Regions from separate parts of the Rummeliibacillus sp. TYF005 genome, predicted to be linked through region 1. Evidence: riboswitches for the same ligand, from Rfam matches in the RefSeq annotation. Region 1 holds a riboswitch; the other holds the start of a gene.
The links. A riboswitch is a leader RNA that binds a small molecule or an ion and turns the genes downstream of it on or off. The one in region 1 is predicted to bind S-adenosylmethionine.
Positions count from the first base shown of each region.

Region 2: linked by a shared signal. The riboswitch ahead of CW357_RS09975 (methionine ABC transporter ATP-binding protein) and the one ahead of CW357_RS12270 (O-acetylhomoserine aminocarboxypropyltransferase/cysteine synthase family protein) in region 1 are both predicted to bind S-adenosylmethionine.

Region 1 is NZ_ML122565.1:41,118-47,205, reverse strand. Features, by position in the region: gene CW357_RS12285 (response regulator transcription factor) at 1-168, opposite strand, end outside; gene CW357_RS12280 (MerR family transcriptional regulator) at 495-725, shown strand; gene CW357_RS12275 (homoserine dehydrogenase) at 896-1,882, opposite strand; gene CW357_RS12270 (O-acetylhomoserine aminocarboxypropyltransferase/cysteine synthase family protein) at 2,224-3,519, opposite strand; SAM riboswitch class I at 3,655-3,770, opposite strand; gene CW357_RS12265 (DASS family sodium-coupled anion symporter) at 4,058-5,530, shown strand; gene CW357_RS12260 (NADPH-dependent oxidoreductase) at 5,651-6,088, shown strand, end outside.
Region 2 is NZ_ML122558.1:7,358-13,445, forward strand. Features, by position in the region: gene CW357_RS09945 (acetyl-CoA C-acetyltransferase) at 1-425, shown strand, start outside; gene CW357_RS09950 (acyl-CoA dehydrogenase family protein) at 483-2,267, shown strand; gene CW357_RS09955 (arsenate reductase family protein) at 2,408-2,764, shown strand; gene gcvH (glycine cleavage system protein GcvH) at 2,842-3,222, shown strand; gene CW357_RS09965 (toprim domain-containing protein) at 3,346-3,687, shown strand; gene CW357_RS09970 (thioredoxin family protein) at 3,700-4,008, shown strand; SAM riboswitch class I at 4,066-4,169, shown strand; gene CW357_RS09975 (methionine ABC transporter ATP-binding protein) at 4,294-5,319, shown strand; gene CW357_RS09980 (methionine ABC transporter permease) at 5,312-5,980, shown strand; gene CW357_RS09985 (MetQ/NlpA family ABC transporter substrate-binding protein) at 6,034-6,088, shown strand, end outside.

The sequences.
Region 1 (6,088 bases):
CATAATATCTAAAATGATTAAATGTACTTCATGCTCCATTAATAATTCAAGTGCTTCTAAACCATTTGCTGCCTTTAATACGTTGTATCCGTCATTTTTCAAATAGATTTCAATACCATCCCGTATATCTTGGTCATCATCTGTTACTAAAATTGTATAAGGCTTCAAATTTAACACCTCATTCCGTTGTTTTTCTTTATAAAATTTATTTTACAAACTAAATCTTAAAAAGTAGTCATCATAAAAATGAAGAAATTCTTAAGATTTTATCTTCTGTTAAAAATGTTTGCATAGTACCTACTTTCAGAAAGGATTACAGCTGATTAGACAAATATGTATAGTACAAACTGAAACTGTACACTTGTAGTCCCTTTTCCTAAAATTAAATTTTAAATTTTTCCATAATTATTCTACCTTCTCCAATTTATCATATATTCAGAAAGTTGAGGTTACTATTTTCTTCTATTATAATAAGGCCAAGGGGGCCTAACATTATGTACAAAACGGTTGCAGAAACAGCAAAAGATATCTCTATGCCTGAATATCAAGTAATGCGTTATGTGTTGGAAGGCCGCATTCGTTCTGTTCATGATGGTGAACAGTTTTTAATCAGTAGTGATCAATTTGATCGTTACTTCGAGCAGCTTCAACAGATTAAGGAAGAAATTGAGATATGGAAAAATACGCCGATTCCTGAAGATATTGATATTAAAGACGAAGACTAATTTAATATAGGATTGGTTTATAATGACCTTTAAAATGAAAAGCCACGAAAATTTTACTGATTGTAAAATTTTCGTGGCTTTGTTATTGCTCAACCTCGTAGCCGTTATTCGCTATTCCCCACAATATATGTAGATTAGATTTATGAATAATGATACAACGAGTTAATAACTTAAATTGTAACTGTTGCTGGTGATTTCACTAACATGTCTGCATAATCTTCCACCATTACACTCGCTGTAGGGAACATACCTGCACCTGGACCTACAAGTGTAAGTGTACCAATATAGTTTGTATCAAACGCAACTGCATTATTAACACCTTCAATATTATATAACGGATGTTCTGGTCCTACTAATTGAAGTCCTACTGTTGCAATAATTTCACCAGTTGTCTCATCACGACGAACATCTCCAACATGTCTGTAACGCAAACCTTTTTCTTTTGCTTCCTCAACTTGTTCAGCTGTTATTTCCGTAATACCTACAATATCTACATCATCCCAATTAGGTTGTTCACCAAATGCTAATGCACTTAAAATCATAAGTTTGCGGAATGGATCTTGACCCGAGATATCATTATATGGGTCAGCTTCTGCATAGCCTAAACGTTGTGCATCTTGTAACGCTTCATCGAATGGTAATCCTTCACTGCGCATTTGAGTAAGGATATAGTTTGAAGTGCCGTTTAAAATCCCTTGAATATGACTTACTTCGTTCACCCGAAGGATATTTTGCATTGTCTTAATAACTGGTACTCCACCAGCTACAGTCGCTTCATAACCAACTTGAACGCCGTATTTTTTCGCTTTCTCTTGTAAAGCTAAACCGTATTTAGAAAACATTACTTTGTTCGCAGTAATAATATTGCATCCTTTTTCAATCGCCTTTGATAAATATCTATAAGCTGGCTCTTCTCCAACAATTGCCTCAAAAACCACTTCTAAATCTGGAATTGCTAAGATATCCTCAAATTTATCTGTTAATAATTCTTTTGGAGCATGTGAACGCGGCTTATTCACATTACTTACAAGAATTTTAACAATCTCAATATCTACTCCTAAAGTATCTTTGAATTGCTTTCGTTTTTCATTTACTATACGAAAAATACCTTGACCAACTGTACCGAAACCAAGAATCGCTACCTTCACTGTTGTCATATCATTCGCCTCCAAATTTCTCTTCTTTATATTGTGAAATACATATGTTCACTTCATACGCATTCAATTTGTGATTTATCTATCATTAACATGTGACCTATACATGTAAAGAAATCTTTAAATACTGAACTTAAAGTTGATTTTAGCTCACATACGGACAGATTACAAGAAAAATCTTTCTGAGAAGGACAATTGTTTTTTCTGAGAGGTCATGAAAACCGCTTACATCATTGATTTTATCGAATTTTTAGATTATTTTTAAAAAGCCAATTTATATAAGAGAAAAAGAGTGAACGTGTTTAACGCATCACTCTTTAAACTTTTGCTTCCCGAATCCAGTTTTATTTTGCCTCTTCAGGTTTACCGACTTTCGCAAATGCGGCCTCTAGTGCTTCTATTATATCTTCCGCAGCTTCTAAACCAATTGACAGACGAACTAATTCTTCCGGAACACCAGATTTTTTCAATTCTTCTGGACTTAATTGTTGGTGTGTTGTAGAAGCAGGATGAATGATTAGAGAACGAGCATCCCCAACATTCGCCACGTGGCAGAATAATTCAATGTTATCAATAAGCTGACGACCAGCACTTCGTCCACCTTTAATACCAAAAGTAAGGACAGATCCAAAACCATTTTTCAAGTATTTTTTAGCATTTGCAGCAAATTCGCTATCATCAAATCCATTGTAATGCACCCATTCTACTTGGTCATTTTGACGAAGATATTCTGCCACTTTTCTTGCATTTTCATTATGATATGGAACTCTTAAATGTAAAGTTTCTAATCCTTGGAGTAAATTAAACGCAGCGTCAGGGCTAAGTGTTGGTCCAAAATCTCGTAATAATTGAACGCGTAAACGAGTTGCAAATGCTGCATTTGCTGTATCAACACCGTAACGTAAACCATGATAAGATTCATCTGGCTCTGTATAATCAGGGAATTTACCACGTGTCCAATCAAATTTACCGGCATCTACTACTACCCCAGCAATAGTTGTACCATGACCGCCTATCCATTTTGTTGCAGAGTGAACAACAACATCTGCACCAAATTCAATTGGATTGCAACCTACAGGTGAAGCAAATGTATTATCAATGATTAATGGAATTTCATGTTTGTGTGCAATTTTTGCTAATGCTTCAATATCTACGATTGAAAGACTTGGGTTTCCAATGGTTTCAGCATAGATAGCTTTTGTATTATCTTGAATAGCTGCTTCAAACTCATCATTATTTTTTTCGTTGACAAATGTTGTTGTAATACCATAACGAGGTAACGTGTTCGCAAATAGATTATAAGTTCCTCCATAAATACTAGATGCGGATACAATATGATCACCTGCACGTGCGATGTTCAATATTGAAAATGCGATAGCTGCCATCCCTGAAGATAAAGCAACTGCTGCTGTACCTCCCTCAAGTAATGCAATTCGTTTTTCAAATACATCTACAGTAGGGTTCATAATACGAGAATAGATATTGCCTGGTTCTTCTAATGCAAATAATTTACGTGCATGTTCAGAATCTTTAAATTTATATGCAGTTGTTCGGTATACAGGTACTGCAATAGCTCCTGTTGTTGGATCTGGTGTTTGACCACCATGAACTGCTAAAGTCTCTTTACGTAATTCTGTCATTTTAAATTCCTCCTAAAAATTTTTTAGATGGAAAACGGAGGTGTGTTAAAGGGTTTTTATAAAGTCATTATTCCAATGCTTATAAAAAATAAAAACCCTTCTTCACGTAAGAAGAGGGTTGATTAGCATTTCCTCCCCTTATCTTTCAGACTCGCTTAGAATCTGTAGGAATTAGCACCGTAGCAAGTATTCATAAACTTACTGGTTGCTGGGCATCGCAGGGCCTATCCCTCCGCCGCTCTTGATAAAGGTTATTTTTTTATTCCATCTTGTTGAGGTAAGTATAGAAGATAAATAGAATAAAAGTCAACAACTTTCTGAATAATTAATCATTTTGAAAGGGATTTATTTCTTGTATTATATTTTTTGTAAGAATCACTAGTACAATATTTTCCTATCTTTTTAATCTTACTTCATAAGATAAACGTGTACTTTACAAATAAAGTATTTCATAAATTTTCCTTTTTTCGACATATATATGCACATTATATCAATAAGCACAGCCTTATAATGGAGATAAAGGAAATGAATGATAATTATGGAGGAAGTTAAAAAGAAAAAGAATTTAAAACCTCTATGGATAGGACTTGCTTTTGCTGTATTAATAATCATGACATTTTGGCCAAACAGCGGAAATTTACCCGTAGCTGGTCAAAGGAGTTTAGCAATTCTTGGATTTGCCGTTATTTTATGGGTTACAGAAGCTGTTTCTTATCCAGTAAGTGCAGCCATGATTATAGCAATTACTGGAATATCAATCGGATTAGCACCCACTCTTGAAGATCCTTCACTAGAGTATGGTACAGCTAATGCTTTGAAAATGGCTTTAGGTGGTTTTAGCAATTCTGCCGTCGCATTAGTGGCTGCTGCTCTTTTCTTAGCTGCTGCCATGCAAGCAACAAATTTACATAAGCGACTTGCCTTATGGATTTTATCCCTGGTCGGTACAAAAACTAAAAATATCGTATTTGGAGCAATCATCGTTTCGATTATATTAGCATTTTTCGTACCAAGTGCCACAGCTCGGGCAGGAGCAGTTGTGCCCATCTTACTAGGTATGGTCGCTGCATTCGGCCTACCAAAAGATAGTAAACTAGCTGCATTATTAGTCATAACTTCTGTACAAGCTGTATCTATTTGGAATGTTGGCATTAAGACAGCTGCTGCGCAAAATATGGTCGCATTGAGTTTTATCAATAAAGAATTTAATACGGATATTTCCTGGAGCCAATGGTTTATATACGCAGCACCATTCTCAATTATTATGTCCATCGTGCTATTCTTTGTAATGATTAATCTGATTAAACCTGAAACTCAAAAAATTGAAGGCGGCAAGGAATTGATTGAATCCCAGTTAAAAGAACTAGGACCTGTCAAATCCGCTGAAATTCGTCTAATTATTATTTCTTTAATTTTATTATTCTTCTGGGCTACTGAAGGAAAGCTACACCCATTTGATACGACAACTGTTACAATTATTGCTATCGCAGTATTATTAGCCCCCAAAATTGGTGTCTTTGATTGGAAACAAGTAGAAGGTCTTATTCCATGGGGTACTATTATTGTATTTGCAGTAGGTATCTCACTCGGTACAATATTACTTGATACACAAGGTGCTCAATGGCTTTCTACTAAAGTATTCGGTTCACTTGGCTTAGAACATATGCCAATTTTAGCAACAATTGCTTTAGTGTCATTATTTAATATTCTAATTCACCTTGGTTTCGCAAGTGCAACCAGTCTATCTTCAGCATTAATTCCAATTTTTATTGCACTAACAACAACTATTGATTTTAATATTAATAATGTAGGATTTGTAATCATCCAACAGTTTGTTATTAGTTTTGGCTTCTTACTACCTGTAAGTGCACCTCAAAATATGCTTGCTTACGGTACCGGAGCCTTTACTGTCAAAGATTTCTTAAAATCAGGTATCCCAATTACTATTGCAGGGTATTTGCTCATTTTAATATTTAGTGCAACCTACTGGAAATGGATTGGTTTGCTTTAAAACTTACAATTAGTGAAATGGCGAAGAGTATTAAAACCTCTTCGCCATTTGTTTCAGTAGTAACTTTCTATAAAATCCCGTATAGTGAAAATGATACCTACTATAAAGGAGTGACATTTAGTGGTCAAAGATCTATTACGTAGTCATACATCTGTAAGAAAATATACTGGTGAAAAAATCCCTAAAGAAGTCGTGTATGATTTAATCGAAACTGCTCAAATGGCAGCAACTTCACACTTTATCCAAGCTTATAGTGTTATCTGGGTAACGGATGAAGAGAAACAACAAAAACTTGGCGAACTATCAAACAATGCGTTTCAATTCCAAACAGCTGGCGCAGCTTTTCTATTTTGCGTAGATTTCAAACGTTTACAAATTGCTGGTAAAAAGCAAGGTGTTGAAATTGTAGCGGATTCGGCTGAAAATGTCCTTGCCGGTGTAGCAGATGTATCCTTATTTGCGCAAAACTTCGTTATTGCAGCAGAGGCAGAAGGTTATGGAATTTGCTATATTGGTGGGGCGCGAAATCAACCAGAAGCAATTAGCGAATTATTTAAT
Region 2 (6,088 bases), on a different contig from region 1:
GTGCAGGTGCAGTACTAGTAATGGACCGTGAAGAAGCTGAAAAGCAAGGCCTTCAACCAATGGCGAAATTCCTAGGTTTTGCAGTAGGTGGAGTACCTCCAGAAGTGATGGGGATTGGACCAATTGTAGCTGTTCCAAAAGCATTGAAAATCGCTGGATTATCAATTGAAGATATTGATCTATGGGAGATTAATGAGGCATTTGCTTCGCAATCTATTCAAGTAGTTCGTGAATTAGGTATAGATTTAGAAAAAGTAAACGTCAATGGTGGTGCAATTGCTTTAGGACATCCATTAGGTGCAACTGGTACCATCTTAACGTTAAAACTAATCCATGAGTTAAAACGTCAAGGCAAAAAATATGGTGTTGTAACAATGTGCATCGGTGGCGGTATGGGTGCTGCTGGCGTATTTGAGATTCTTTAAGAAGTATTATTCGTAAGTATTAGATGAAAAACCTATCAAACAAAGGGGAGAATTGATATGACAGAAAATACTTTAAAACTTATTAAAGGCGGTAGCTTTTTAACGGAAGATATTGACGCTGGACGCGTATTTACACCAGAGGATTTTACTGATGAGCAAAAAATGATTGCAAAAACAACTGAAGATTATGTACAAACTGAAGTATTACCAGTTGTCGATAATTTAGAAAATCATGAATTTGAACACTCTGTTCGACTATTGAAAAAAGCTGGTGAGCTTGGCTTACTAGCAGCTGATGTACCAGCAGAATATGATGGTCTTGGCTTAGATAAAATTTCTTCAGCATTAATAACTGAAAAAATGGCTTTAGCAGGGGGCTTTTCTATTACACATGGTGCGCATGTTGGCATTGGTTCATTACCAATCGTATTATTTGGTAATGACGATCAAAAGCAAAAGTACCTACCAAAACTAGCATCTGGCGAACTAATTGCAGCTTATGCTTTAACAGAGCCTAGTTCAGGGTCTGACGCATTAGGTGCTAAAACAACTGCAAAGCTAAATGCAGAAGGAACACACTATATTCTAAATGGTGAGAAACAATGGATTACAAACTCAGGTTTCGCAGATGTATTTGTAGTCTATGCGAAAATTGATGGCGATAAGTTTTCAGCATTTATCGTAGAACGTGGTTTCCCAGGTGTATCAACTGGTGCTGAAGAAAAGAAAATGGGTATTAAATCTTCTTCTACACGTACATTAATTTTAGAAGATGTGCCTGTACCTGTTGAAAACTTATTAGGTGAAGTAGGTCGCGGTCATGTCATCGCATTTAATATTCTTAACATCGGTCGTTATAAATTGGGTGTTGGGGCAATCGGGGCTTCAAAACGAGCACTTGAATTAGCAATTTCTTATTCAAATCAACGCCAACAATTTAATACACCTATTTCATCTTTCAACCTAACTAAAGAAAAACTATCTACAATGGCTGCTAAATTGTATGCATCTGAATCTTTAATCTATCGTACAGTTGGATATTTCGAAGATCGTATGAGTCAACTAAGTGAAGAAGAAAAGAATGATGGTAAAGCTGTTGCAGCTTCAATAGCAGAATATGCAATTGAATGCTCTATCAACAAAGTATTCGGCTCTGAAACACTTGACTATATCGCAGACGAAGCAGTTCAATTACATGGCGGATATGGCTATATGCAGGAATATGAAGTTGAGCGTATCTATCGTGATTCACGTATCAACCGTATTTTCGAAGGAACAAACGAAATTAACCGTCTAATTGTACCAGGAACTTTCGTGAAAAAGGCGATGAAAGGTGAGCTACCACTTCTTCAACAAGCACAAAGCCTACAATCTGAATTGCTATCAATGTTCCCTGAAGAAATCGGTGACGAACCATTAGCGCAAGAAAAACACTTAGTGAAGATGGCAAAGAAAATTGCATTATTAGCAGCAGGAACAGCAGTTCAACGTTTCGGTACAAAACTAGAGCAAGAACAAGAGATTTTAGTGAATATTGCTAATATCGCTAACCAATTATTCGCGATGGAATCAGTTGTTCTTCGTACTGAAAAAGCACTTGCTCGTGACGGATTCGATAAAGCTGCACAAAAAGTTTTATACACAGAAATTTTCGTTCAAGAAGCATTTGCTGAAATTGAAAAAGAAGCAAAAGAAACAATTATTGGTTCTGTAGAAGGTGACAATGCTCGCATGTTACTATCTGCTCTACGTAAACTTACACGATTCACTCCATATAATTTGATTGCTAAAAAACGTCAAGCTTCTGTAAAACTAATTGCTGCAGAGAAATATACAGTATAGTATTTGAAGAATTTGTATAACGTAGAGAAATCCGGTCATCCTAATAGAGTGATCGGATTTCTTTCTTGAATAAGAAAGTCATCATACAATACAATGAAGAGAAGGGATGTAGTTATAAAACATATAAAAGGAGCATTCTTATGACGATCAGATTAATTCAATACCCAAAATGTACAACATGTAAAAAAGCACAAGCTTGGTTAAAGGAAAATGGAATCGAGTTTGAATTACAACATATAGTTGAACAAACACCTACAAAAGAAGAATTAACAAATTTTTTGAAAATGAGTGGCCTGCCATTGAAAAAATTCTTTAATACTTCTGGGATGAAATATCGCGAACTACAATTAAAAGATCGCTTAAAGGAAATGTCTGAAGATGAGCAACTTGAATTGTTAGCATCAGATGGAATGCTCATTAAAAGACCGATTGTTACCGATGGTCAAAGAATCACATTAGGTTTTAAAATTGATGACTTTGAAAAGACATGGAAATAGTTATACATTTGCTTGTTTTTAAATACGGAATATGTCAAAATTGAAGTGAATTTAAATACATATTTGGAGGGTTAATGATGAGCATACCAACAGATTTACGTTATACAGAAGAACATGAATGGGTAAAAGCAGAAGATGGAAAAGTACGCATCGGAATTACAGAGTTCGCACAATCAGAACTAGGTGATATCGTATTCGTTGAACTTCCACAAGTAGGTGACGATCTAGTAGCAGATGAACCATTTGGTAGTGTTGAATCTGTAAAAACTGTATCTGAACTTTATGCACCTATTTCAGGTAAAGTTGTAGAAATTAATGAAGAACTAGAAGATAGCCCAGAATTTGTTAACGAATCTCCATATGAAAAAGCATGGATGGTTGTGATTGAACCTTCTGACGTATCACAAATTGAAGAATTACTTACACCAGAAAAATACCAAGAACTAATCGAAGAATAATCTTGCCAATAAAAGCGCCACACTTTTTGTGTTGGCGCTTTTACGTACATCAAGCAGTTCACACTATTAAGTTAAGGTTTTTACTGCACTCAATGCGGGATAAAACTGTAAGGAGGAATTAGCTTGTCTGATAAAGTGCTTATTGTAGAAGGTAGGCAGGATAAATTGCAAATTCACCCCATATTAGCAGAAGATATTCCAATTCTATGTACGAATGGAACGATTAGTGCGAGTAATTTAGAAGAACTTATCTATCCCTATGAAGAATATGATTTATATGCTTTTTTTGACGAAGATTATTCAGGCGATTGCCTTCGTGCTTTGATGAAGAGAGAATATCCTGAGACGTATTTTTTACGAACCCTTTCTTTATATAAACAAGTGGAAGTAACGCCAAGAAAATATTTAGCTAGAATATTATTGGCTGCTGATTTTAAAGTAAATCCAGCTTATCTTATAGAATAGGAATGACAAGTTATGCAAGAATGGTCAATTGAAGAATGGGAGAATATGAAGGAAAGTAAAGAACAATGTACTTTCTATTTATACACTTCAATGTGTGGAACGTGCCAAGTAGCTTCTAAAATGATGGAGATTATGGAAGCAACCTTTCCAGACATTCCAATGGGAAAGGCTAATATCAATTATGTGGAACAATTAGCCATAGACTATAAAATTGAAAGTGTCCCATGTTTACTAATTACTGAAAATGGAAAAGTAAGAGATAAAATCTATGCATTTCAATCTGTTTCATACTTATTTGAAAAAATTCAGAAAAAAGATTGACGATGTTAACATAGAGTGGTAAAGTAACAAACATAAATTAAATAATTATTTACGTTACTCTTATTTAGAGAGGTGGAGGGAAGTGCCCTATGAAGCCCGGCAACCGTCACAATGTGACACGGTGCCAATTCACGCAAAGTGAGAACTTTGGAAGATGAGAGAACGGTTTTCGTATATTACGTGGACCCTTCTGTTAATCTTACAGAAGGGTCTTTTATATTAAAAGCGAAAGAGGCTGTTCAGACCCGAGCGACAATGACGTAAATATAAAAGGTGGTTTTGAGTATGATTCAACTAGAAAATGTCGTAAAAAAATACAAAACCGCTAATGGATCTCTAACTGCAGTTAATGATGTTAACCTATCAATAAATGATGGTGAGATTTTTGGCATTATCGGTTATAGTGGTGCTGGTAAAAGCACAATGATCCGTTTACTCAATGGCTTAGAAAAGCCTACATCAGGTAAAGTCACAGTAAATGGACAGAATATTTCATCGATTAAAGGGAAAGAACTTCGAAATGCACGCCATAAAATAAGTATGATTTTCCAACACTTCAACTTATTATGGTCGAGAACAGTCGAAGAGAATATAGCATTTCCATTAGAGATTGCTGGTATTAGTAAAGCAGAACGTCAGAAACGTGTACTTGAACTAGTAGAGTTAGTCGGCTTGAAAGGAAGAGAAAAAGCATATCCTTCCCAACTATCAGGTGGACAAAAGCAACGTGTAGGTATTGCTAGAGCGCTAGCAAATAATCCAGAAGTGTTACTTTGTGATGAAGCAACCTCAGCCCTTGACCCAGAAACAACGGATGCAATCTTAGACTTACTTGTAAGTATCAATGAAAAACTTGGACTAACAATTGTTTTAATCACACATGAGATGCATGTCATCCGAAAAATTTGTCATCGTGTAGCAGTGATGGAAGCTGGGAAAGTTGTTGAGCAAGGAAATGTTCTAGAAGTTTTCCAATCTCCAAAAGCAACTGTAACAAAGAAATTCGTTTCTCAAGTTACTGAAACAGCTGGGCACAAAGAGTCCATTTCACAAATGTTGGATGATTACCCGAATGATCAGTTGATAAAGTTATTCTTTGTTGGTTCTAAAACTGAGCAACCTGTAATCTCTTATTTGATACGAGAGTTTGGTATCGATGTGAATATTGTGCATGGCAATATATCTCCGACAAAGAGTGGTCCATATGGTACGTTAATCGTCCGAATTGTTGGAAATGATAGCGACGTATCAAATGCGATTCAATATTTAGATGAACAAGGTATTAAAACGGAGGTGATCAAGAATGCTTAATGATCTCTTTCCGAATGTCGATTGGGAAATCATGTGGGAAGCTACAAGAGAAACCATTTACATGACGGCTGTTTCAACAGTTCTTACATTCATAATTGGTTTAGTTCTTGGGATTCTGTTATTCCTTACAAGTCCAACACAACTTTGGGCGAACAAAGTTGTCAACTTACTAACGGGCTCTGTTGTGAATATTTTCCGATCAATTCCATTTATCATTTTAGTTATTCTTTTAATTCCATTTACAAACTTTTTACTAGGAACAATTCGTGGAGCCAATGCAGCGTTACCAGCTTTAATCATAGGAGCTGCACCATTCTATGCTCGAATGGTTTTGATCGCTTTACGTGAAATTGATAAAGGTGTAATTGAAGCGGCACGTTCTATGGGAGCTAAAACTTGGACAATCATTTATAAGGTTTTAATCCCAGAGTCATTACCCGCTTTAATATCAGGTATTACCGTAACAGCAGTAGCATTAGTTGGTTACACTGCAATGGCAGGTGTAATCGGTGCTGGTGGTTTAGGAAACTTAGCGTTTATGGATGGCTTCCAACGAAGTCGTAACGATGTAACATTTGTCGCAACTGTATTAGTGTTAGTGATTGTATTTATCATTCAATTTATAGGTGATTTTATTACATCCAAAACAGATAAACGATAGTTTGGTGTATACGTATTAACGTTCACATATTTGAAAAGAAAAGGGGAAAAAACATGAAGAAACTTGTAGCAGGAATTCTAACAGCATCATTAGCGTTAAGCTTAGCAG